DNA from 3 places in the Roseibium sp. MMSF_3247 genome. Region 3 is predicted to be linked to each of the others. Evidence: riboswitches for the same ligand, from Rfam matches in the RefSeq annotation. Region 3 holds a riboswitch; each other region holds the start of a gene.

Region 1 (7,716 bases), on a different contig from region 3:
AGTTTACCCAGCGGATCCGCTACATCATGGCGCCAGAGCCGCAAGAGGCTGATTTTGACGGCGCTGGGCTGTATGTCGCTGAAAGCCGCCGCGACCAAGCAGATGTTCTCAAGGCCCGGTTTGAAACCGTACAGCAGGTCGCGGTTCTGGAGCGATTGGTGAAGGGTGTGCCTCTGGAAGAGCTGGTCGTCTATAGGCTCTCCGGCCGGAAAACGGATGCTCTTGATCCACTAGAGACCAAGTAACGCCGACTCAATTAGAGACGGATGTCACGATAAGACTTGCAAAACTCTACGAAGTTTTGCAGGGAGGAGCGTGTCGTTTCTTATGTATCTTTACCGCGCTGCATGAAAAGAATTACGCTTGGAGCTTTGGACTACGGTCTTGCATTCGGGGTTGACCGCGCACTGCGTGATCTCGCCGAGCAAGGGCGTATCAGTGCGCTTGGCGCGCTCGTTGCGACGGACTTGTGGCCGCGGGAATTCCGGCCACTGATCGAAACCGTCAAGGCCTCAAGTTCTCGTACACTCTTTGGGATCACGCTGGCCTTTACCGGCGACAGGGTATCGCCCGTCAGCAGCCGAATGCATCAAACCTTCGGCGATCGCATGTTTTCCCGTTCTAAGATGAACCGCCTGGCGCTTTTGCGGCTTCTCCCCGATGAGCTGCTGTTGGAAGAAACGCTGGCGCAACTGGGCCGCTACACGGTCTTGATGAAGCGGCAGCCGGACTTCGTTGCCGTTCGAGACGGGATGCTGGCGCGCAGCAGTGTGGCCCGAACAGTTTTCAAGGCAATCGGACACGCGGGATTTGATACGCCGCCGCATATCATTTCTCCGGTGCGGTCGGGCCTGAAAACACTCCGGCTTCAGCGCTTGGCGAAGCCCTACGATTTGAAGTTCTTGCCCAAGGCAGATCCGCTGCCAGAGGTCAGTGACAGGGAAGAACTGCACCGTCTTCTGCACAATCATTTTGACGGGATGGCAGACATGAGCTTTGTGGCAGCCATCCCAGGCCGGGCCGACGATCGGTTACGCCGGGAGGAACCCAAAGCCAAGATCGCGATCCGGGAGTGTCAGTATGATGTCCTGGCGAGTGACCGTTTCTTTCACACGCTGGAAAAAAAGGATGTTTTCCTGAATTGAGGGCTTGGACAGCAATCCAAACGAAAAAACGGCTCTGGGGGGAACAGAGCCGTTTTTCGTGGAGGTCCGGAAGAGGGGGAGGGGCAACCCCGCTTCCATGTTTTTCAATATAGGGGTAGTTTGCGCATGGGCACGTGATGCACATCACAACAATGCGCGTATTTCGAAATTGGCCGGTTTAACGGCAATGTCTGCAGGGGGCAGGTGTGGCAAAGATCGATGATTTTCTGAAAAACAGCTTTTCTTTACAAGGGCTTGATTCGGAATTGGCGCTCGGGCTGTCAAAACTCGCCCGCCCGATAAAAATGGCTGCCAATGCCACTCTTTTCGAAAACGGGGATCCTGGAAACGGCTGTTATGCTGTTCTGGAGGGCTCTTTGAAGGTGTCGATCCTGTCAGTTGATGGGGATGAGCAGTTGCTTGCGGTTCTCGGACCAGGCGATCTGGTTGGTGAGCTTGCCTTGCTGGATGGCCGTCCCCGGTCTGCAACGGTCAGCGTTTTGAAAGAAGCGCAGCTGGCATTCATTGAAAAGTCCGCCTTTGAACGGTTCGCCGATGAAAACCCCGCCGTTTACCGCCACATGCTGTCCATCGTCGGCAAACGTTTGCGCCATGCCAACGACGTCCTGGCAGCGCGTTCTTTCCTGCCGCTTCCAGGACGTGTCGCGCAGACATTGCTGCAGCTGGCCGAAACGTTCGGCAAGCCTCTCGATGATGGCCGCGTCCTCATCCACTACAAGCTCAGTCAGGCTGACATTGCCAACATGGCCGGAGCTGCCCGTGAGAATGTCAGCCGGGTCCTGAACGATTGGAAACGCTCTGGAACGATCAGCCGGATCTCCGGCTACTATTGCCTGGAACAGGTGGATTTCCTGGAACAAGCTTCGACACTTTAGTCAGGACACCAAACCTTCATATCCTCTGCGTGCCGGCCAGGATCGAACCAAGCGTTTGTTCATTTAGGCTGTCGAGGAACGCCTCCGCCGCCCTCGCCATCGCGCCCTTAAGCGCGCAGCGCGGTAAAAACGGGCAGCTTGCCGGTTCATTCTTGAGGCACGCGACCACGCCGAGATCCGGTTCAATCAACCGCACCACATCGCCAATGCGGATGTCATCGGCCTCTTTGGCAATGCGGATCCCGCCGCCACGGCCCCGGGTCGTTTCCAGGTAGCCCGCCTTGGCAAGCTGAGCCACGATTTTCATGACATGGGATTTCGCCAGGCCAAGTTGCGCAGTCAATTTGTCAACTGTCTGCGGGGCATCTGATTGGCTGATTGCCATCAGAAGTCTCAAGGCAAAATCACTGGCTTGACTGAGGCGCATTTCCAGAACTTTCAAAACATTCATTTTATATGTTGATTTTAGCGTGCGCTTCTGTCATTTAAAAGATGCATTTTAAATGAATGTTATGAGGCTGCGATGCAAATCAAACAAACACCACAGGAAACAGGCGGCGCGGTCGTCCGCTCCGACAGCGCCTGCGAGGTGCAATACGCCGAAGTCACTCCCGAGACGATCCGGATCCTTGTGCATTCATTCTATGGGACCTTGCGCCAGCAACCCCATCTCGGTGAGATCTTTGAAAAGCGTCTCGGAGGGCGTTGGCCGGAGCACCTTGAGAAGATGGAACGGTTTTGGCAGTCCGTTCTCCTGAAAAACGGGACCTACAAAGGCAAGCCGGTTCCGGAACACCTGAAACTAAAGGAAGTGGTCAGCTCGGATTATGGCGACTGGCTCGACGTATTCCGCCCGGTAGCACGCGAGATTTTTGTTTCGGACGTTGCCGAAGAGATCATCGCCATTGCCGAACGGATTGCTCAGAGCCTGTGGCTCGCAACGTTCGGTTTTGCCGGCAGTACACCGCCGGCGGAACTCTTTACTGAACAAGCCTGATAGGAGGGGCTCATGTTACCGGCAATCGTCTTGGTGGCCGAAGGTCTGGTTGTTTTGTGGTTCGCGGTCTTCATCGGAATGATGGTGTCCATGTACCTGGATTCCAGATCCATGCCTTTGCCACGCCTCGATCTGGCGGGGCGAACGCTGATTGGCAGCGCCAAACTCGCCTTTGCGGTCGGAATGACCGCATTGGCGGCACTGACTTACTACGAAATCCCAGTATTCTAAGTTTGCAGGAGACACTCATGTTCAGTTCAAAATGGGCACATCGTGGCTTACCCATCCTGTTGATCTGGATTGCAGCACCAATGCCGCTTTGGATCATGGCCATTCTGATGCTGATTATCTGATTGATAGCGTTGTGTTTTGAAGCGGTTGGGCTAGGCTCGTTAAAACACGAAACTGGAGCGACCGCTTTGAGTGAAGAAACACCGCAAGGGGAACTGACCCTCCGGACAATGGCAATGCCGGCCGACACCAATGCATCTGGTGATATCTTTGGCGGGTGGGTACTTTCTCAGATGGATCTCGCCGGTGGGATTGCCGCGGGGCAAAGAGCGCAGGGCCGCGTTGTCACGATCGCAGTCGACAAGATGAAATTCATCCGCCCGGTCCATGTCGGAGACGTCTTGTGTGTTTACACAAGCGTCGGCCGCGTCGGGACAAGCTCCATGGAAATCAAACTGGAAGCCTGGGCTTTGCGCCACCGTTTCGGCGGCCGGGAAAAAGTCACCGAAGCGATTTTCACGATGGTCGCCGTTGATGACCAAGGCAAGCCACGTCCAGTCCCCAAGGACACTCCGGCTCCGCAGTAATCAGGCGCGCAAGGATCTGCGCGCCAGCAGGTCCGCAAACAGCTCCTCATCGACCGCGCAAATGCAGCCATTGGCCCAAAGGCGCAACAAGGCCTGTAAGCGGTCGACCCGCTCATGCCGGGTCAACCGGCGTTTGTGGCGTGGCAGTCCGCCATACACCCGAATGGTCTTCATGCGGGCCAGCACACAATCTTCTGCGGTAGATTGCCAGATCTCGGCCGCTGTCTGATCGGCCTCTTCGGCGTCCTGGTATCTGATCAACTCGGCAGCTTGTCCGGCCAGTGCGTCTTGAAACAAAAAATCCTCCATCGGTTGCCCGAGGAGGACTGGCGCATGAAAACTACCGCTTCGTTGCCGCGCAGCCTCTTTTGAGTGTCTGGACGGCCGCATCCCTGTTGCGGAAACCACCTTGCCCGGTCGGCAGGTTGGCGAGGGCGCCAGCCCTTCTCTTGATGATGGCGGGCTTATGCCATGGGTTCCGTTTTTTGGCAAGTCATCCAAGAACCGAAGGACAACAACGGTTATTGATTGCGGTCATAGTCGATTTTTCCATCGACCAGATGAATGCGACGCTGCATACGGCCGGCAATATCCATGTCGTGCGTAACGGCTATCACTGTGGTTCTTTGTTGATCGACAATCGATTGAAGCGACATAAACACCTGCTCTGTCGCGACAGAATCGAGACTGCCGGTCGGCTCGTCTGCAAGGATCAGGTCCGGCGCATTGGCAAGCGCTCTTGCAACGGCGACGCGTTGACGCTGCCCGCCGGACAATTGGGCAGGTTGCCGGTGCAAAAAGTCCTCCAGGCCGAGATCTTCCAAGAGACCCGCCGCGCGGTCTTTTTGCTCAGCTGCAGCCAGAGCGCCGAGTTTTTGCATTGGAATCATAACGTTTTCCAGAGCGGTGAATTCCGGCAAGAGAAAGTGGAACTGGAAGACAAAGCCGATCTTTTCCAGCCGCAAGTGAGCCATTTCGGTCTTCGATAGATCGTGCGTCTTGCGGCCGCCAATCAAGACTTCGCCCTCCGTCGGCCGGTCCAGAAGTCCAAGCAGATACAATAGAGACGATTTTCCGGAGCCCGATGGGCCGGTGATTGCGACGAACTCCGATGAGCCGATCGAAAACGAGATGTCCTCTACAAGGGTGACCGGAACTACGGCCGGGAGAATGCGGGTCAAGCCTCGCGTTTCCAAAAGTGGGGCAGGGGTGGCTGGGGTTGGGGCAACGTTCATGTCAGGTCGCGCCCCGGATGATGTCGACAGGATTGAGCGCGGCGGCCTTTCTGGCAGGCACAAAACCGGCAATGCCCGCAGACAGAAGCGCCAGACCACTGGCGATCATGTAATGCACATGAGAAAAGTATATCGGCAGACGGGTCATTTCGATGTCGGTGGTGACCTCGAATTTGATTGTTGCAAGATAACTCGACAATCCAAATCCAAGTGCAGACCCGACAAGTGCTCCGAGCACACCGATCACCAAACCCTCCAGGACGAAAATCTGTTGGATGTCGGGTTCCGGAAACCCCAGCGATTTCAGGATGGCAATGTCCCGGGCCTTTTCATGCACGATCGTTGAAATGATGTTGTAGATCCCGAAACCGGCGACCAGAAGAATACCGCCGACAGCGGTAAACATGATCACGTTGCGGACAAAGAAAGCCTCCATCAGCCCTTCATTGGCCTCTTCCCAGGAGATTGACTTGTAGCCCAATTGCCGCTCGGCCCTTGCAGCAACTGCGACGGCTTCATCGATGTTTCTCAGCCGGATCGTGATGGCGTTGATGATGTCGGGTTTTTCCAAAAGGATCTGGACGGCTTTGAGAGGCGCATAGGCGAGGCTTTCGTCGCTGGTGGTGATCCCGGTATGGAACAGGCCAACAATCTTGAACCGTTTCGCGACCCCGTTTGCTGAGGTCAACGTGACCGTGTCTCCAAGGTCAGCGCCAAGTCGTTCGGCTGCCTTGTCGCCTAGAACCAATCCGTTGGAGGTTGTACCGAGGTCCTCAAAGGCCCCCTCCCGGATGTCCTCGCCAATGTTGGACACAAGAAGTTCCTGCTTTGGGCGGACACCAATCAGCGTCATGCCGATGTCCTGACCGCTGTAGCGCAGCACAGCCTGACCCGTCAGGCGCTGTGCGATGTCGCCGTCAACCCAATCTCGCAGCGACGCTAACGCTTCCGTAGGATTGCGGATCCCACGCAAGTCCTCCAACGGCCGCAAACCGCGAAAGGCAACAGCATCATAAACGGAGCTGGCCGGTTGGGCTGTTGGCGTCCGCTTATCATCCTTGATCTCCACATGCGGAATGGCGTCGATTAAGGTTGCCATGAAGTCATGTTGAGAACCCTCCATGAGGGCGGCCATGGCAATGGAAAACCCAACACCGAGTGCAACACCAAGCGTGGAGACCACCGTTTGCCGGAGCCTGTTGCGCACATGGGTCGCAGCGATGCGGAGCTGAAGGATCATTCTGGTGTGCCCTCAGCCACCGGCTCCACCTTCTGGCCATCAGAGAGATCGTCGCGAAACGGCAGGAGAACAGCATCTCCGTCAGCAAGACCGTCGAGAATTTCGACAGCGCGGGTTCCGGTAATTCCTGTTTCGACCACTATAGTTTCAACGGTGTTGCTGCTGGAAACAGTCTGAAGCCGCTGACCATCGAGAGCGGCCACCGGTACGAGCACCGTTTCCGGCTTTTCAAGAGTGACTATGTTGATTTCAGTTGTCATGCCGATGTGAAGTGGCGTGTCCTTTGGAAGATCCAAATAGACGCGGTAATTCTTCAGCACCGGATCCCCTTTGGGCGTGATCCGGGCAACGGTCGCAGTGAGGTCTTGCCCCGGAAAGGCGTCCGCGCGAACCAACGCTGTTTGGCCCGCGGCGACTTTTGGAATGTCCTCCTCATTGACTTCTGCGACAAGTTGCAAGGGTTTGGGCTGGCCGATCCAGAACAGGATGTCACCGGGTTCAGCGACCTCGCCGACAGACCCGTCCTGCCGCAAAACCACGCCATCCATCGGCGCGACGATCCTATAGTCCCGCAGGCGTTCTGTTTGTGCGGCTATAACGGCATTGACCTGGACAAGTTCGCTTTGCGCGCGGTCATAAAGATGCTGGCTGATGACCCGGCGCTCCAGCAGCTGCAGCGCCCGCTCACTCTCAGATTTCGCTAGGGATTGGCGGGCTTCCAGTTCCGCAAGTGCCGCCCGCGCATCGCCGCTGTCGAGCTCGGCCAGCTGATCGCCCTTTTGCACGACCATGCCCTCACAGCCGCACAAGGACACGATGCGTTCCCGTAAGATGGACGTGACCTTTGCCCAGTTGACCGGTTCGACCACGGCCGTCGCATAAACAACGTCCGCAGCCGATCCAATAAACGCTTCAGTGACGGTGACCTTCGGAGGTCTGGCAGACCACCAGCTCCATGCTGAAAAAGCCGCGCCGAGAGCGGCTAAAATGAGCAAATAGCGGAAGTATCGCATGGCACTACCTGTTTCGTATCCGGCCAAACTAGTCCGTTTGACGTGGTCCGCCATGCGGTGGATCAATCGACAGATTTCACAAGGAATCTAAACTCTCAGTTCTGCTCAGAAAAAACCGGCGGATTGCTCCACCGGCGATATTCTCAAAAGGCAATGATAATCAGAGGTCCGAGACCTTGACCACCAGCTTGCCTGTATTGCTGCCATCGAACAGCTTGTTGAAGACGACAGGTGCGTTTTCTAGCCCTTCTTCAACATGAAGCCGGTATTTGAGTTTGCCTTGCATCATGAGTTTGCCGAGTTCTGAAAATAGCATTGGGTAAGATGCATAATGGTCCGGCATGGTAAAGCCCTTGAGCATCAAACGCCGCC
Region 2 (7,716 bases), on a different contig from region 3:
CCGCCAACTTGATCCAGATGCTGCTGGTCGCAGCAGGCCTGGGCATCATCATCGCCAACTCGGCAGTCGCGTTTCAGGCCATCAAATGGGCAGGGGTCGGTGTGCTGATCTTTATGGCCGTCAAAATGTGGCGGTCAGCACCAACTCTATCTAACGCAGCAACACCAGATCGGTCGTCCCACCCGGCGCGGCTTTATGCGAGCGGCTTTGCGGTTGCGTTTGGCAACCCGAAGGCACTGGTCTTTTTCACCGCCTTCTTTCCGCAGTTCATAGATCCGACGGCGCCGGTACTGCCCCAGTTGTCGATCATGTGCCCAACCATGGCCGCACTCGATTTTGCGTTTGTGATGCTTTATGCGGCCGGTGCCAAACAGTGCCTCGGTTTCCTGAGACAACATCCAAGACTTCTGAACCGGATGGCGGGCGGCACCTTGCTGACGGCAGCCGGAATTCTGGCAACGACGCGTTAGATCAGGATGTCAGGGGCTGATCTCTTCAGCAATCAGCGGCAGCAATCCGGGAAAACGAGTATCGATCTCCTCCCTGCGCAATGCGGCGGCTCTGGAATTGCCCCGATCGACTTGCCGGATCAAGCCCGCTTCCCGCAACACCCGGAAATGGTGCGTCACTGTGGCCTTGCTGACCGGAAGCTGGAAGGAGGCACAGGTCCGCTCCGTACCCGTGTCCGCCCGGACCAATTCCCGGATCACGCGGCGCCGATGAGGATCTGCCAAGGCGGTGAGGACCTTTCCCAGGTCCAGATCGACCGGCTCCAGATTGTCGTCCTTCTCTCCCATCTCATCCCTCATGCACCACTAGATAGGTAAGGCTTGCATCTTACCTTTTATTCACCTAGGTACGACACACATCATACCTAAGGAGATCTCCATGTCCAATCCCGACTTCGCGCTCCCGGAACCCGACGCCGATGAAACCGGTCCTTATGCGCTGGTCGGTCAAGCCCGCGCACGGCCCGGTTCTGCTGAAAAACTGGAACAAGCACTTGTTGCGCTCGTCACCCCGACACGGGAAGAGACAGGCGCTCTTCAATATCACGTGCATCGCGACCGGGCCGACCCGGATCTCTTTGTCTTCTATGAAGCCTGGGCGTCTCTGGCAGACCTAAAGGAACACCTCCAGATGCCGTACATTCAACAATTCCTTGCAGGCCATCAGGAGCTTGTTGACGGAGAGATGCAAGTCACCTGGCTCAAAATGGCCAGCCCTTATCCGGGAGCCTGACCTCAATAATTGAGCTGGCGGACTATATCGCCGCCAGTGCCTTTTCGACGTCCTCAAGAAGATCCTGCGGATCTTCCAGACCAACAGAAAGGCGCAGGATGCCGTCGGTAATGCCAAGCTCGGCGCGGGCTTCCTCACCGATCGACTGGTGGGTGGTCGTTGCCGGGTGGGTGATCAGGCTTTTGGCATCACCGAGGTTGTTAGAGATCCGGATCAGGTCCAGCGCATTCACAAACCGGAATGCAGCCTCCTTGCCGCCCTCGATTTCAAGCGCCACCATCGTCGAACCACCGCGCATCTGACGCTTGGCGATCTCGGCTTGCGGGTGATCGTCCCGCCCCGGGTAAATCAGGCGTTTCACCTTGGACTGACCCGCCAGGAAGTCCGCAATCTGGCCGGCACTGTTCGTCTGCTGTGCCACGCGCAGCGGCAATGTTTCGAGCCCCTTTAAGAGCACCCAGGCACTGAACGGGCTCATGTGCGGGCCAGTGTGTTTGACAAACGGCATCACCTCTTCGGTGATCCATTCTTCATCGGACAAAACAACACCGCCGAGACAGCGCCCCTGCCCGTCAATATGTTTGGTGGCGGAATAGATCACCACATCCGCGCCCAGGCTCAGAGGAGACTGGTACATCGGCGTCGCAAACACGTTGTCGACGATCAGGCGCGCACCTACCGACTTCGCAATTTCCGCGACCGCGGCAATATCGATGACTTCCAGGGTCGGATTGGTTGGGCTTTCCAGAAACAGCGCCTTGGTGTTCGGCTTGACGGCCGCTTTCCACTGCTCGATGTCCGTGCCATCGACGAGCGTGCTCTCAACACCAAAACGCGGCAGGAGGGTCTCACAGATGTAGCGGCACGAGCCGAAAAGGGCCTTCGCAGCAACCACATGATCCCCCGCCTTGACCGACGCCATCAGGGCAAGATTGACTGCGGCCATGCCGCTGGCGGTTGCCCGCGCAGCTTCCGCGCCTTCCAGCATCTTGATGCGGTCTTCGAACATCGCGACGGTTGGGTTGGCATACCTCGAATAGACAAACCCCGGATCTTCACCATTGAACCGTGCTTCGGCCGCTTCCGCACTGTCGTACACAAAACCCTGTGTCAGGAACATCGCCTCGGACGTCTCGCCGAATGGTGAGCGGGTGGTGCCGCCATGAACGAGTGCGGTTGCAGGGCGCCAGTTGGTTCCGGCGGTGTTCTTGGTGTCAGTCATGTCGATGTTCGCTCCAAACGAAAAAACCCCAGCCTCAAGACCGGGGTTTGCACCTCCGGCCTTTTTAGCGACTTGTTTAACGTGGCTGCAAGCCGGCCGGCCCAAATCACCACGAGGTGACTTTCACTTAAGCGAAAATGGGCTTTCGGTCAATCTACCTCCCCCTTTTCCTGAGATTGGCCAGAAAGAGAGTTGGCGGGGCCAGCCGCATCCGTTAAGGACGTTAGACGAAGATTGCAGGATGAATTGATGAACGTATCAGCGGACCAAAGCCCCACAGGCAGCGCATTGATCGCAGCAAGCGGAATTTTGCCCGAGCGAGTCATTCAGGCGATGTTCGCAGCGCAGGAGATTTCCGCCGCGCAGCCCCCTGTCAAAGGTCAAATCCAGCCAGCGAGCCTCGATCTGCGCCTTGGAACCGTTGCTTACCGGGTGCGCGCAAGTTTTCTGCCCGGTCCGGACATCAAGGTGGCGGACCGCTTGGAGCAGCTGAAGCTTCATACCATCGATCTTCAGGACGGGGCCGTTCTGGAAACCGGGTGCGTCTACATTGTTCCCTTGCAGGAAAGTCTGGCGCTGCGGCCCGACATTTCGGCAACGGCCAATCCAAAAAGCTCCACCGGGCGTCTTGATGTGTTCACCCGCGTGATTACAGACAATGGCCAGGCATTCGACACCATACCTGCGGGCTACACCGGACCGCTTTATGCAGAAATTTCACCGCTCACGTTCCCGATCCTGGTGCGCTCCGGCTCCCGCCTCAGCCAGATCCGGTTCCGGCGGGGACAATCGCTGATCCCGGACGCTGATCTTCAAGGCATCCACAAATCAGAAACCCTGATGAGCGGCGGCAACGAACGGATCGGCGGCGGCGTGCAGCTGTCCATTGATCTGGAGGGCGAAGGCCCGGGCAGCCTGATTGGTTACCGCGCCAAGCATCATTCCGGGCTGATTGACGTTGATCTGGTCGGCGCTCAAGACCCGCTTGATTTCTGGGAACCGATCTACCGCCGCCAGAATGCTGAACTGATCCTTGATCCGGACGCTTTCTACATACTTGTCAGCCAGGAAGCCGTTCACGTCCCGCCAGACTATGCCGCCGAGATGGTGCCGTTCGATCCACTGGTCGGGGAGTTCCGGGTGCATTATGCCGGTTTCTTCGATCCCGGCTTCGGCCATGCCGGCGCCGGCGGTGTAGGCTCTCGTGCGGTTCTGGAAGTCCGCTCCCATGACGTGCCCTTTATCGTGGAACACGGGCAGACCATCGGCCGCCTTGTCTATGAACACATGGCCGAACGGCCCGCGACACTTTATGGCGAGGGCATCGGCTCCAACTATCAGGGCCAGGCCTTGAAGCTCTCCAAGCATTTCAAGGCCTCAACCTGAACACTGAATGTCCTTGAAAACCATCACCCGCGAATACGAAGGCTTTCTGGAAGACCGGAAGTCCCGGTTCCTGGCCTTTTTGGTGCCCATTGAGCAGTTCGACACCCGTCTGGAAGAACTGCGCAAGGAACACCGCAAGGCCAATCATATCGTAACCGCGCACCGGCGGCTTCTCGATGATGACCGGATCGAGGAAAGCGGCAAGGACGATGGTGAACCGGCAGGCACGTCCGGCATGCCGACCTTGCGCGTCCTGCAGGGCGCAGACCTGATCAATTGTGCGGTGCTGATCGTAAGGTATTTCGGCGGTACGAAGCTGGGCGGCGGAGGCCTTGCCCGCGCCTATTCAGGCGCTGCCCAAGACGCGATTGCGCATGCTGAATTGGTGCCGTTTCAAAAACTCTCCCGGAAAAGATTAAGCGCAGACTTTGCATCGAGTTCCGATTTGGAACGGAAAATCACCGGCCTCGGACTGGATGTGGTCTCGCGCGACTACACCGAAACGGGTGTCGTTCTGATAGTGGAAGGGCCGGAGGATCTCCTGGATGCCCTTGACGGCAGCGCGGACGGTTAAAACTCCAGGCCCAAGCCGCAGTCTGCTGACACGATGTTTATCGCCCGACGATCGATAAGATCGCTTTCTCACGCCCGCGGCGCTACCTTGGCAAAAACAGAGGATCGGCATCCGTTGTCTGGAGTGGAGTAAAAGGCTTGTTTTCAGTGACGAAACGATCTCTGGCCTTGACTGCCATGCTGCTGTTCTTCCCTTTTCTCCTTGCAGCGCTGTGGATTACCCTCTTTCAAGCCGGACCTAATCGGCTCATTTCCGGTGGGCCAGAAGCCAGCGCATTGGAGCAGAAAGTCGGTCAACTGATCATGGTTGGGTTTAACGGCACCAGCCCGACTGATCCGGGTGTCATGGCTGTCAGCGGCCATCTTGAAAGTGGCCGCATCGGCGGCGTTATGCTGCTTGGCCGCAACATTCTAACACCCGACCAGCTGACCACCTTGACCCGCCACCTTGCCGATCAAGGTTCCGAGTCTTCGGTGTTGATCGCCGTTGATCAAGAGGGCGGCCAGGTGCAGCGCCTGGCCCCTCTTGGCGATCCCATGCCTTGGAGCGCGGCGAAGAACCTTCCGGCCGCCACAGACAACTGTGCACCTCACAAGGTCCGCGCTTATTATGCCCGCAGGGCCGCCCAACTTGGCGCCTACAACATCAACGTCAACTTCGGCCCCGTCGTTGATGTGGACATCAACCCGGACAATCCGATTATTGGCAAGAAAAAGCGGAGTTTTTCCGCGGACCCCGCCACCGTTACCAATTGTGCTGCGGGTTTTATTGCCGCCCATCAGGCCGCTGGAATAGCAACAGCACTCAAGCACTTTCCAGGACACGGATCTTCAACGACGGACAGCCACTCCAGTTTGCCGGTGATCAGCCAGTCCTGGCGCGAGCATGAACTGGAGCCTTATCGCGCGCTCAGGCAGCAGGACCGGGTGGACATGGTGATGATGGGCCATCTTGTTCACCCGCGCTTTTCCGACACGCCAGAAACTCCAGCCTCTCTTTCGAAAAAGGGGATTGCGGAGGCCAGAAGCCTCGCCGGCAAGGATGTTGTTATCATCACGGACGATCTGGAGATGGATGCAGTCTCTGACCAGTTTTCGATCGAGGAAGCAGCGGTGCAAGCGATCGCAGCCGGGAATGATGTCGCGCTCTTTTCCAGTTTTGACCGGACCGACCCTCAGCTCGGTGACCGGGTCAACGCCGCCATTGTGGCCGCCGTTGCGGATGGCCGGATCAGTGAAGCACAGGTTGACCAGGCTGCCGCGCGGGTTGCCGCCTTAAAACATCGCCTGCGCCGGTTTCGGGTGGGCGTTTTGCCAGATCCGCAGTCTGCAAGACTGGGCCCTGGACCGAAGAACACACCACCCTCCTACGCCGCAGCAACTACGATTTTGCCGTCTGCTCCCGCAGCTCCTTGAGTTCGGCCCGCAAGGCTTTCACTTCTTCCAAAATAAGGCCCGTTTCATCATGGATCGCCTGTCGGTTGGCGTCGGCTTCCGCTTCATGCTCCTCCTGCATGGCGGAGACGATGATACCGATGAAGAGGTTCAAAACCGTGAAAGCCGTGCACAAGATGAACGGTACGAAGAAGATCCAGGAGAGTGGATAGACTTCCATGACCGGCCGGACGATCCCCATGGACCAGCTTTCCAGCGTCATGATCTGGAAAAGCGTATAGAGCGATGCCCCAAGATCACCGAACCATTCGGGAAACGATGCGCCGAAGAGTTTGGTCGCCATTACCCCGAACACATAGAATACCAGCGCCATCAGGACGACGATGGACCCCATGCCCGGCAAGGCGGCAATCAACCCGCCAATCACCCGCCGCAGAGACGGAACAACGGAAATCAGGCGCAGGACACGCAAGATCCGGAGCGAGCGCAGTACTGAGAGCGTACCGCTGGACGGCAACAATGCGATTGCTACGATGAAAAAATCAAAGAGGCTCCAGGGATCTTTGAAAAAGCGGAAGCCATGCGCAAACAGACGCAGCGCGATTTCGATCACGAATATGCCGAGGATTGTCTGGTCGATTGCAATCAAAACCGACCCGAACCGGTCCATGACCAATGGGCTGGTTTCCAGTCCGAGCGTGATCGCGTTCACGACGATGATCGCAATGATCCAGTATTCCCACGTGCGTGAGGTAACCAGGGCTTTGATTTTTTCCCGCATAGTCTGTTCCGGAGCCTGAAATATTCCAACGGCGCTGCGCCGCGCGGAACATGGAGGTTCGGGCCGGTCTTGGCAAGATGGCAGCGTGCGGGATAACACAATTCCACCGCTTGACAGTTAGCCGGACTGGGCGCACTAAAGATGGGCTCAAGCGGGTGTAGCTCAATGGTAGAGCAGAAGCTTCCCAAGCTTAAGACGAGGGTTCGATTCCCTTCACCCGCTCCAGCGATCTCAAAGCCTTGACTCCCCTCACCCGGCACGCACCTGCCTGCAACATGACCTTAAGTCGTGATAGTAACGTTGTGTTTTTATTCCGAGCGCGGTGGGCCTTTGAATATCTATTACTGATCACCTGCCTCTTTTTGAAGCTAATAATGATCACTTTTCTGCCGCAACGTTAGACAGAACCTGCCTGCCGTGTCAGTCTACTTCGATAGTATAAGCCAAGAGGGGGAGACAATGACGGACACAAGTCACAAAAAGATGCTCGATCCAGACCCAAGGGTTTGGGATTTCGAGACGGAATATGAGCTGGGACAAGACAATATCCGTCCGCTTGGACTGGACATCCACAATCCGGTTTTCATCGTCTCAGGGATCCTGATCCTTGGCTTCGTTATTGCAGCGCTTGCCAACCAAGAGGCTGCCGCTGAATTCTTTGGCTGGCTGCGCCCGTGGCTAACGAGCACGTTTGACTGGTTCCTGGTGCTGTCGGTCAACGCGATCACCCTTTTCTGCCTGGCGCTGATCGTACTGCCGGTCGGCAAGGTCAGGATTGGCGGCAAGGACGCCAAACCCGACTATTCCTATGCGGGCTGGATCGCCATGATGTTTGCAGCAGGCATCGGTATTGGTCTGCTTTTCTTCGGGGTACTAGAGCCTGTCTATTATAACTTCTCCGAAAACGGCGGCGCGCGGCCGCTTGGCATCGACATCACCCAACCCGGCAACGAATACATCGGCATCGTCGGCACAATTCACCATTGGGGGCTCGAAGGTTGGGCTGTCTACGCGGCCGTCGGCCTGTCGCTGGCTATCTTCGCCTATAACCTCAACCTGCCACTAACCTTGCGGTCGGCGTTTTTTCCGCTGCTCGGGGAGAAAGTATGGGGTTTCT
Region 3 (7,716 bases):
GCAATGACTGCCTTCGGGCGCATTGATGTTCTCGTGAACTCGGCCGGGCACGGTCCAAAGGGCGACATCATGGAGATCCCGGATGAAGACTGGCATCTCGGCATGGATTATTATTTGATGAATGTGATCCGTCCGAGCCGTCTTGTGGCACCGATCATGACACGCCAGGGCGGCGGCACTGTCATCAATATCTCCACCTTTGCCGTATTCGAGCCGGACCCGATGTTTCCGACCTCCGGCGTGTTCCGGGCCGGTCTTGCTGCCTTCACCAAGCTGTTTTCGGACAAATATGCTACTGAGAATGTGCGCATGAACAACGTGTTGCCCGGCTTCATCGACAGCTTGCCGGAAAAGGAAGACCGCCGGTCGCGCATCCCGATGGGCCGTTATGGCCGATCGGAGGAGGTTTCCGGGTTAATTTCCTATCTCGCCAGTGATCTAGCGGCCTATGTCACAGGTCAGAACATACGAATTGATGGCGGGCTGACACGGTCGGTCTAAAGCGGATTTTGATCGGGTGGCCGAAGCCACCGGACAGTGGGCTGGACAGGTTTGCTGGATAAAGGTAAGGAATCCTTACTAACTTCAGCAATTTGGACACGCCTTCATGACTGCCTCAAAGGACACGGGGCAACCGCAGCTATCCTCGAAGCCACCCGTTTCCGGCCGGGGCTGGATGCTGCGCGGCGCGCGCGCCGCGATTTCCATTCCCGCCTTCATCCTGACGTCTGCTTTTGTCGGGTTTGCCGGGATGGCCCGCGAAACAGGATTGAGCCTGGCCGAAACACTTCTCATGACAGGGGCGGTGTGGGCCTTGCCATCCGTGGTGGTTTTGACCGGGGCCATGGCGTCGGGCATGGGCTTGATCCCCGCCGCTGTCGCGGTTGCGTTGGCATCCGTGCGTTTGATGCCCATGACGATGGCGTTGATGCCGTTCCTGAAGGTGCCAGGAAAGACCAAAACCTGGCACTTGCTGATCGCATCGCATTTCGTGGCGGTGACGGCTTGGGTCTACGCGATGAAGAACTTGCCCGACCTGCCGAGGGAAGGGCGGTTGCCGTTTTTCATCGGGTTTGGCGGCGGGGTGACCAGTTTTGTCTTTGTGTCCACCGGGATTGCCTACATGCTTGTTGAGCGGATGCCGCCCATGGCTGCCGGGGCTCTTGTCCTTGTGACACCGGTCTACTTCCTGTGTTCCTTGTGGGGCGCTGCGCGGATGAATGCCGACAAGGCGGCAATGATTTCCGGCCTTGTGCTTGGCCCTTTGTTCTTCCTTTATTTTCCGGGTCTTGATCTTCTTTGGACTGGCCTGCTTGGCGGAACGCTTGCCTATCTCGTCACACGATTTTGGCGCCGGGGGCTGTCATGAGTGACCTGATGACAGAAACCTGGTGGTGGCCCTATGTGATGATCCTCGTCGCAGGGTGGTTTGCAACCGATGTGTGGCGGTGGCTGGGCGTTTTTGCAGGCGGCAAACTGCGCGAAGACAGCGAACTTTTCATCTGGGTCCGGTGCGTTGCAACGGCACTGGTTGCCGGTGTGATTTCTAAGCTTGTTCTGTTTCCTCAAGGTGTGCTGGGCGACACACCGATCTGGTTGCGGTTGGCGGCCGCGGCCTTCGGGTTCGTCTGCTTCTTGGCGCTCGGCCAGCGCGTGATCGTCGGTGTGCTGTCCGCGGTTGTTTTTCTACTGACTGGATGGTGGGTCTTGGGCTCCTGACACTCCTGACAGAGGGGTGTCAGCAGGGGGCTGATACATGGCGCGCATTGGCCAACTGGCCACACCGGATCAAAGGAGCCCCGCCATGACCGATCACAAACTCGTCCTTCATTATGCACCGCGCAGCCGCGCCAGCACGCTCCGCGTACTGCTGGATGAACTCGGTGCCAATTACGAGCTGAAAGTACACAATGCGAAAGCTGGTGACCTGCAGTCGCCGGAGTATCTGAAAATCAATCCCCTCGGGAAGGTGCCGGCGCTTCAAGACGGTGAGGCGGTCATTACCGAATCTGTTGCCATCGCCTTGTATGCCGCTGATCTTTATACCCAGGCAGAACTGACACCAGGTTTGAGAGATCCGCGGCGTGGCGCTTATCTGCGGTGGATGGCGTTTTATGCTGCGTCCTTTGAGCCCGCCGTGGTCAACAAGGCGTTCAACACGGATATACCGCAGCAGATCGCGCCGTATTGCAGCTATGACGCCGTGATGAAGGCTCTAGCGGCGCAGCTTGATAAAGCGCCCTATCTCCTCGGAGATCAGATTGCCGCAGCAGACATCTTCTGGGGATCTGCTCTGCGCTGGACCTTGATGTTCGGTCTGGTGCCGGACTGGTCGGTCTTTACCGAGTATGCCGAGAGAGTTACCGCACGGCCGAGTTTTCAGCGTGTCTTGGAAGATGAGGCCTTGCTCGATGCAGCGCAGGAGGCCGCTGCGAACCCGGCAGGGATCTCCGCCGCGAGTTGAGCCAAGGCCTCGTCGTCAAATCCGGAGGCACAAGGCCCTGCCTCCGGAGAAGTGTCGCGGGGTTTGAGGCTTAGCTCAACGCAGCGCGGATCTTGTCGGCTTGTTCGGCAAGTAGATCGTTGTCAGCCATTTCACCGGTGTGCGGCTTCAACTTCACGCCGTCAAAGCGCGGGATGATGTGGACATGGGTGTGAAACACCACCTGACCGCCGGCTGGTTCAGAGAACTGCTGAATGGTGGTGCCATCTGCCCCAAAAGCCTTGATCACGGCATGGGCCATCTTTTGGACCGTGGCCATCACTGCGTTCAGATCCTCTTGCGCGATGTCCAGAATGTTGCGGGATGGAGCCTTCGGAATGACCAGCACATGTCCGTCACCGCGCGGCATGATGTCCATGATCACGACCGTCTTGTCGTCTTCATAGACCTTGTGACTCGGCAACTCTCCGCGCATGATTTTGGCAAAGATGTTCTGGTCGTCGTAGGCGGGCGTTTCGATCGGCATGCGTACCTCTAAAAGGGAAAAAGTCTTCGAATGTCTGCGGACATAGTACTCCGCCAGGCGGTTCGACAACAAGGGTTGTGACCGCCCGGCAGTGTCCGATTATTCGCCGATATTGTTCAAATCAAACGGTGTGGACTGATACATCTCATTGATCCAGTTACCGAACAGAAGATGCGCGTGGGCCCGCCAGCGATTCACCGGCTGCCGGGTGGCATCATCGTCCGGAAAGTAGTTCTGCGGTCGGATCGGCGTGTCAGAAACCTGGCTGTCCCGCTCGAATTCATCCGCCAGAGATGTCGTGTCATATTCGATGTGATTGAACATATGCAGGCAGCGGTGCTCCGGGTCGTCGAGGAGGCACATACCGGTCTCGTCATCTTCCGCAAGCACCATCAGATTGCTGCCGTCTGGGATGTCGGCCTTCCGGGTTTCCGTCCAGCGTGAGACGGGCAGACAGAAATCATCAGAAAACCCGCGGAGATACGGCGAGGCCGGTGCGAGCGTACGTTGCCTGTAGACGCCCGTTGCCTTGTCGTCTCGCGCATATTTCGGCATGCCATGAAAGTGATAAGTGGCCGCCTGAGCCGCCCAGCAGATGGTCAGCGTGCGATGAACATGTGTCTGGGTCCAATCCAGCACATCGCGCATTTCCTGCCAGTATCCGACATCTTCAAACGGCAGCTTCTCGACCGGGGCGCCGGTGATGATGAACCCATCGAACTTCTCGTTCCGGACTTCTTCCCAGGGCCGATAGAACGCTTCCAGATGCTCCGTTGGCGTGTTCCGGGGCACGTGGTTGGTCATGCGCACCAGAGTCAGATCGATCTGAAGCGGGGTGGAGCCGAGAAGGCGTGCGAATTGGGTCTCTGTCTTGATCTTGTTCGGCATCAGGTTGAGAAGACCGATGCGCAGGGGGCGGATATCCTGACGCATGGCATCCGCTTCCTGGATGATCATCACGCCTTCGGATTCCAGAATGGGGCGGCCGGGCAGATCGTTTGGAATTTTTATCGGCATTTGCGCGTCCTGTAACCAGAGACAGATGCCTTTCTTCGATCCGATTCGTTGCCTTTGAACTTGAAGTTCACGGCCGCATCTTCTGTTCGAAGAACCACCTTGCCCGGATCGGCAGGTTGGCGTGGGGCATCTGTCCCAACTCTTGATGATGGTCCCTAGGTAATGGATTGGACGCGATCCGGCAAGCCCTGTGCAGACGAATGCCGATCTTGTGAAAGACGCAAATTGTTGTTGGATCTCAGTCGCGTGGCAAATGGAAGGTTCAGCTGCCTTTCCGGAAGGGGGCATGTTCAGCCAACGCTTCGTTTTCGCGTTGAACGGCGCGCCGCTCTTGCTCCAGAAAGTCTGCGACTGCGTCGTGAAGGCCCTCATGGGCAATCCAGTGGGCAGAATAGGTCGTTTGCGGCAGGTACCCGCGAGCCAACTTGTGCGCTCCCTGAGCGCCAGCCTCGACGCGTTTCAGGCCTTTGGAAATGGCAAAGTCGATTGCCTGATAGTAACACAGCTCAAAATGCAGGAACGGATGGTGTTCGGTGCAGCCCCAATGGCGGCCGAACAAGGTTTCTGATCCGATGAAGTTGAGGGCTCCGGCGACATACCGGCCGTTGCGTTTTGCCAAGACCAGAAGAATGCGGTCCGCCATCCGCTCACTGATCAGCGAGAAGAAGGCACGATTGAGATAAGGGCGGCCCCACTTGCGAGCGCCCGTATCCATGTAAAATCCGTAAAAGGCATCCCAATGCGCTTCTGTCAGATCGCTGCCGGTGACCCATTCGATTTCGAGCCCGTCAGCGCTGATCGCTTCGCGGCGTTCCTTTTTGATCGCCTTGCGTTTGCGCGAGGCGAGGTCGCCGAGAAACTGGTCGAAGGTTTCGTAGCCGTTGTTGTCCCAGTGGAACTGCTGATCTGTGCGCCTCAGATAACCGAGATCGCCAAGCGAGTCCCATTCCGGTTTAGTCAAAAAAGTCGCGTGAACCGAGGAGGCGCCGGTGCGTTGGCAAACCTGTACAAGGCCAGCCGCCAGTGCCTGGAGTCCGGCCTCCCGGTTGATGTTGGGGCTGGTCAGAAACCGGCGGCCTGTCGCCGGAGTAAACGGGACCGATATCTGGAGTTTTGGATAATAGTCGCCACCCGCCCGGTAGAAGGCGTCGGCCCAACCATGATCGAAGACATATTCGCCCTGGGAATGGCTTTTCAAGTAAGCGGGAACAGCTCCCAGAACCGCGCCGTTACCATCCTCCAGAACCATGTGCCGTGGCATCCATCCAGTCTGGCGTGTCGCGCAGCCGGATGCCTCCAATGCTTCCAGAAAAGCGTGGGATAAGAAAGGGTTGAAGTCTGTTTCTTCAGAATTTGAATCAGCTTCAGGGGCTAGCGCGGAAGTGAGATCTTGAGACGCAACAGCGTCTTGCGCGCGCGCCAGCTGTCCGCCTTCGCCAAGGATCCAGCCGGGATTGGCAACCGCATCCCATTTGTCAGCCGGCACATCTGCCAAGGATGAAAGAAGTCTAATAGAGAGCGTCGTCTCCGTATCACCGGCGCCTGGTTTTTGCGGCTGTTCATTGTCCGGTGAAATAGAAGACGTCATGTCAGTGTGTCGGCCCGCCATAAAGGATTGTTTATCAGAATGTAGAGCCGCTTTGCTGCGCCGCAAGAGGGAATTCCGTTCCTGGAATGCTCGTCCGTTATTGATCCGGATCGAAGCCCTCAAAGACGATTTGATCGGCAAACCGTTTCGCGACTTCCAACTGTCCCGGTGTCCGAACTGTCCACGTCATGATTGGGGTTCTAAAAACCTTTTTCATCATGCTGGGGCCGGGGCTCGGTAGATCGTTGACGCCATAGGAGATGAAGTGCGGGCTTGTGCGCGGAAAATGGAGCAGGTGGCGCAATATGAAACGGTCCATCCGGCTGTGCCGTGTGTAGTCCGGGCCGGGGCGGGCCGCATCTGCCACGATCCCGCGGAGGACGGAGTTGTTGTGCGCCTTTGCTACAGCCAGCATGTCCGGATCAAAGGTTTTGATACAGGCTGGGCCCTTATACGCATCCACTTGATCAACAACGCGGCGGACAAAGTCGCCTTGTGCATCGCGCCGGAGCAAGGATTTGATTTCGACAACAAGCGGCACACGGCCATCCACCAGATCAAAAAGGTCCTGAAGCAGCCACAGGTGATCTGTGCCGGTACGCATTTGCAGTTTGACGAGATCGGCTGAAGACCGCCCGGAAACCGGCCCGCTGCCATCTGCGAGACGGTCCAGGTCATCGTCGTGAAAGACGAGCGCTTCACCATCACTGGTCTGCTGAACGTCAACTTCAATCCCGAAGTCTTTGTCCACGGCCTGCTGGATTGCTGTTGGGGTGTTTTCAATGATGCCGTTGCTGGCATCGTGATACCCCCGGTGCGCAATCGGCCGGGCGAAAATGGCGGCAAGTTCTGGTGACATGTTAATCTGGTCCGGAATCGGCGGGGCGTTTGTAGAGCCCCGCCAGAGCGGAATTAGTCCGCGATCTCGAAAATGGCTTCGATTTCAACTGCGGCGCCAAACGGAAGGGAGGCGGCGCTAACGGCGGAGCGCGCATGGCGACCACTGTCGCCCATGGCCTCAACCAGGAAATCGGACGCGCCATTGATCACCTTCGGCTGGTCGGTGAAATCACCCGTTGAGTTCACAAAACCAACGATCTTGACCAGGCGGACCACCTTGTCCAGGTCGCCTGTTGCCGCCTTTGCCTGTGCGAGCAGATTGATCGCGCAGAGTTTTGCAGCTTTCTGGCCGTCTTCAACTTGAAGGCCTTCGCCAAGCTTGCCGGTCACGGCGATCGCACCGCTTTCCATCGGAAGCTGGCCGGAAATGAACAGCTGATTGCCGATTTTAACAAACGGCACATAGTTGGCAGCTGGTGCAGCGGCATCTGGAAGGGTTATGCCGAGTTCAGCCAGACGGGCTTCGGTTTTGCTGGTCATGTGTGTCCCCGAGTAAAAAGGTGAGTTGCCCGTGTCTTGGCTCAAATTGCAGAAACTGACAAGCTCATTTCCGGTAGACAGGACGGTATTTGCTCGGCACCTCGTTACTCAACAAAGTCCAATTGGCGCTTTTGTGCCCGTATTTGTGACCTACATTATCGGTGGGGCCGGGCAATCCTTGCTAGCAGTCCGGCATGAACCCGAATAAAAGACTAGAAACAAGAAATTTCCGCTCCAACGGCGGTGACGAGGAAATATGATGCGGCGAACCGTTTCAGGCCAGGCTTTTGAGACTGCTTTTCTATTGAAGTGCGCTGTGGCTGCCATCGTGGTTGTCACGTCTGGTGCCAGTGAAGCAGCTGCCAAAGTGGCGGGCATACAGCTTGCCCCGCATAGAGCTGTCTATGACATGAAGCTTGCCGATACCGAGCAGCAGTCCGGGATAGCAGGTCTTTCCGGACGCATGGTCTATGAGTTTTCAGGCAATGCTTGCGAAGGGTACAGCGTCAATTTCCGGTTTGTCACCGAGTTCCGTGATCTGAGCGGTGGCTCCCAGGTAACAGATCTTCAGACCACATCGTTCGAGGGGCCGGATGCTGAGAGCTATCAGTTTCTGTCCAAGACCTATGTCGATCAGAAACTGGTCGAATCGAGCCGGGGACTGGCGCGGACCGAAACGGGTTTGAAGGCGGTCGAACTGAAAGAACCAGATGAAAAGTCGTTGCAGATCGGCCAAGATGTTCAGTTTCCAACAGAGCACCT

Evidence for each region. Region 3 has a riboswitch for S-adenosylmethionine ahead of metA (homoserine O-succinyltransferase). Riboswitches for the same ligand answer to the same signal wherever they lie in the genome.
Region 1: linked by a shared signal. The riboswitch ahead of RBB44_RS03305 (hypothetical protein) and the one ahead of metA (homoserine O-succinyltransferase) in region 3 are both predicted to bind S-adenosylmethionine.
Region 2: linked by a shared signal. The riboswitch ahead of RBB44_RS04875 (O-succinylhomoserine sulfhydrylase) and the one ahead of metA (homoserine O-succinyltransferase) in region 3 are both predicted to bind S-adenosylmethionine.

What each region holds. Positions count from the first base shown of each region.
Region 1 covers NZ_JASHII010000001.1:738,167-745,882, forward strand. Annotated here, with positions in the region: gene RBB44_RS03270 (glycosyltransferase family 39 protein) at 1-245, shown strand, start outside; gene RBB44_RS03275 (ChbG/HpnK family deacetylase) at 348-1,145, shown strand; gene RBB44_RS03280 (Crp/Fnr family transcriptional regulator) at 1,352-2,041, shown strand; gene RBB44_RS03285 (Rrf2 family transcriptional regulator) at 2,058-2,492, opposite strand; gene RBB44_RS03290 (group III truncated hemoglobin) at 2,565-3,038, shown strand; gene RBB44_RS03295 (hypothetical protein) at 3,051-3,269, shown strand; gene RBB44_RS03300 (acyl-CoA thioesterase) at 3,500-3,856, shown strand; gene RBB44_RS03305 (hypothetical protein) at 3,857-4,153, opposite strand; SAM-I-IV-variant riboswitch at 4,194-4,317, opposite strand; gene RBB44_RS03310 (ABC transporter ATP-binding protein) at 4,378-5,091, opposite strand; gene RBB44_RS03315 (ABC transporter permease) at 5,093-6,331, opposite strand; gene RBB44_RS03320 (efflux RND transporter periplasmic adaptor subunit) at 6,328-7,398, opposite strand; gene RBB44_RS03325 (NADP-dependent oxidoreductase) at 7,505-7,716, opposite strand, start outside.
Region 2 covers NZ_JASHII010000001.1:1,077,119-1,084,834, reverse strand. Annotated here, with positions in the region: gene RBB44_RS04890 (LysE family translocator) at 1-470, shown strand, start outside; gene RBB44_RS04885 (helix-turn-helix transcriptional regulator) at 480-797, opposite strand; gene RBB44_RS04880 (putative quinol monooxygenase) at 889-1,242, shown strand; gene RBB44_RS04875 (O-succinylhomoserine sulfhydrylase) at 1,265-2,464, opposite strand; SAM riboswitch at 2,508-2,587, opposite strand; gene RBB44_RS04870 (2'-deoxycytidine 5'-triphosphate deaminase) at 2,714-3,850, shown strand; gene RBB44_RS04865 (YigZ family protein) at 3,858-4,424, shown strand; gene RBB44_RS04860 (glycoside hydrolase family 3 N-terminal domain-containing protein) at 4,571-5,839, shown strand; gene RBB44_RS04855 (ion transporter) at 5,805-6,599, opposite strand; tRNA gene RBB44_RS04850 (tRNA-Gly) at 6,751-6,824, shown strand; gene RBB44_RS04845 (BCCT family transporter) at 7,059-7,716, shown strand, end outside.
Region 3 covers NZ_JASHII010000004.1:108,550-116,265, forward strand. Annotated here, with positions in the region: gene RBB44_RS14420 (SDR family oxidoreductase) at 1-501, shown strand, start outside; gene RBB44_RS14425 (AzlC family ABC transporter permease) at 608-1,369, shown strand; gene RBB44_RS14430 (AzlD domain-containing protein) at 1,366-1,719, shown strand; gene RBB44_RS14435 (glutathione S-transferase family protein) at 1,805-2,464, shown strand; gene RBB44_RS14440 (HIT family protein) at 2,535-2,963, opposite strand; gene metA (homoserine O-succinyltransferase) at 3,069-3,986, opposite strand; SAM-I-IV-variant riboswitch at 4,021-4,140, opposite strand; gene RBB44_RS14450 (GNAT family N-acetyltransferase) at 4,249-5,574, opposite strand; gene RBB44_RS14455 (glycerophosphodiester phosphodiesterase family protein) at 5,672-6,433, opposite strand; gene RBB44_RS14460 (RidA family protein) at 6,487-6,954, opposite strand; gene RBB44_RS14465 (cell envelope integrity EipB family protein) at 7,271-7,716, shown strand, end outside.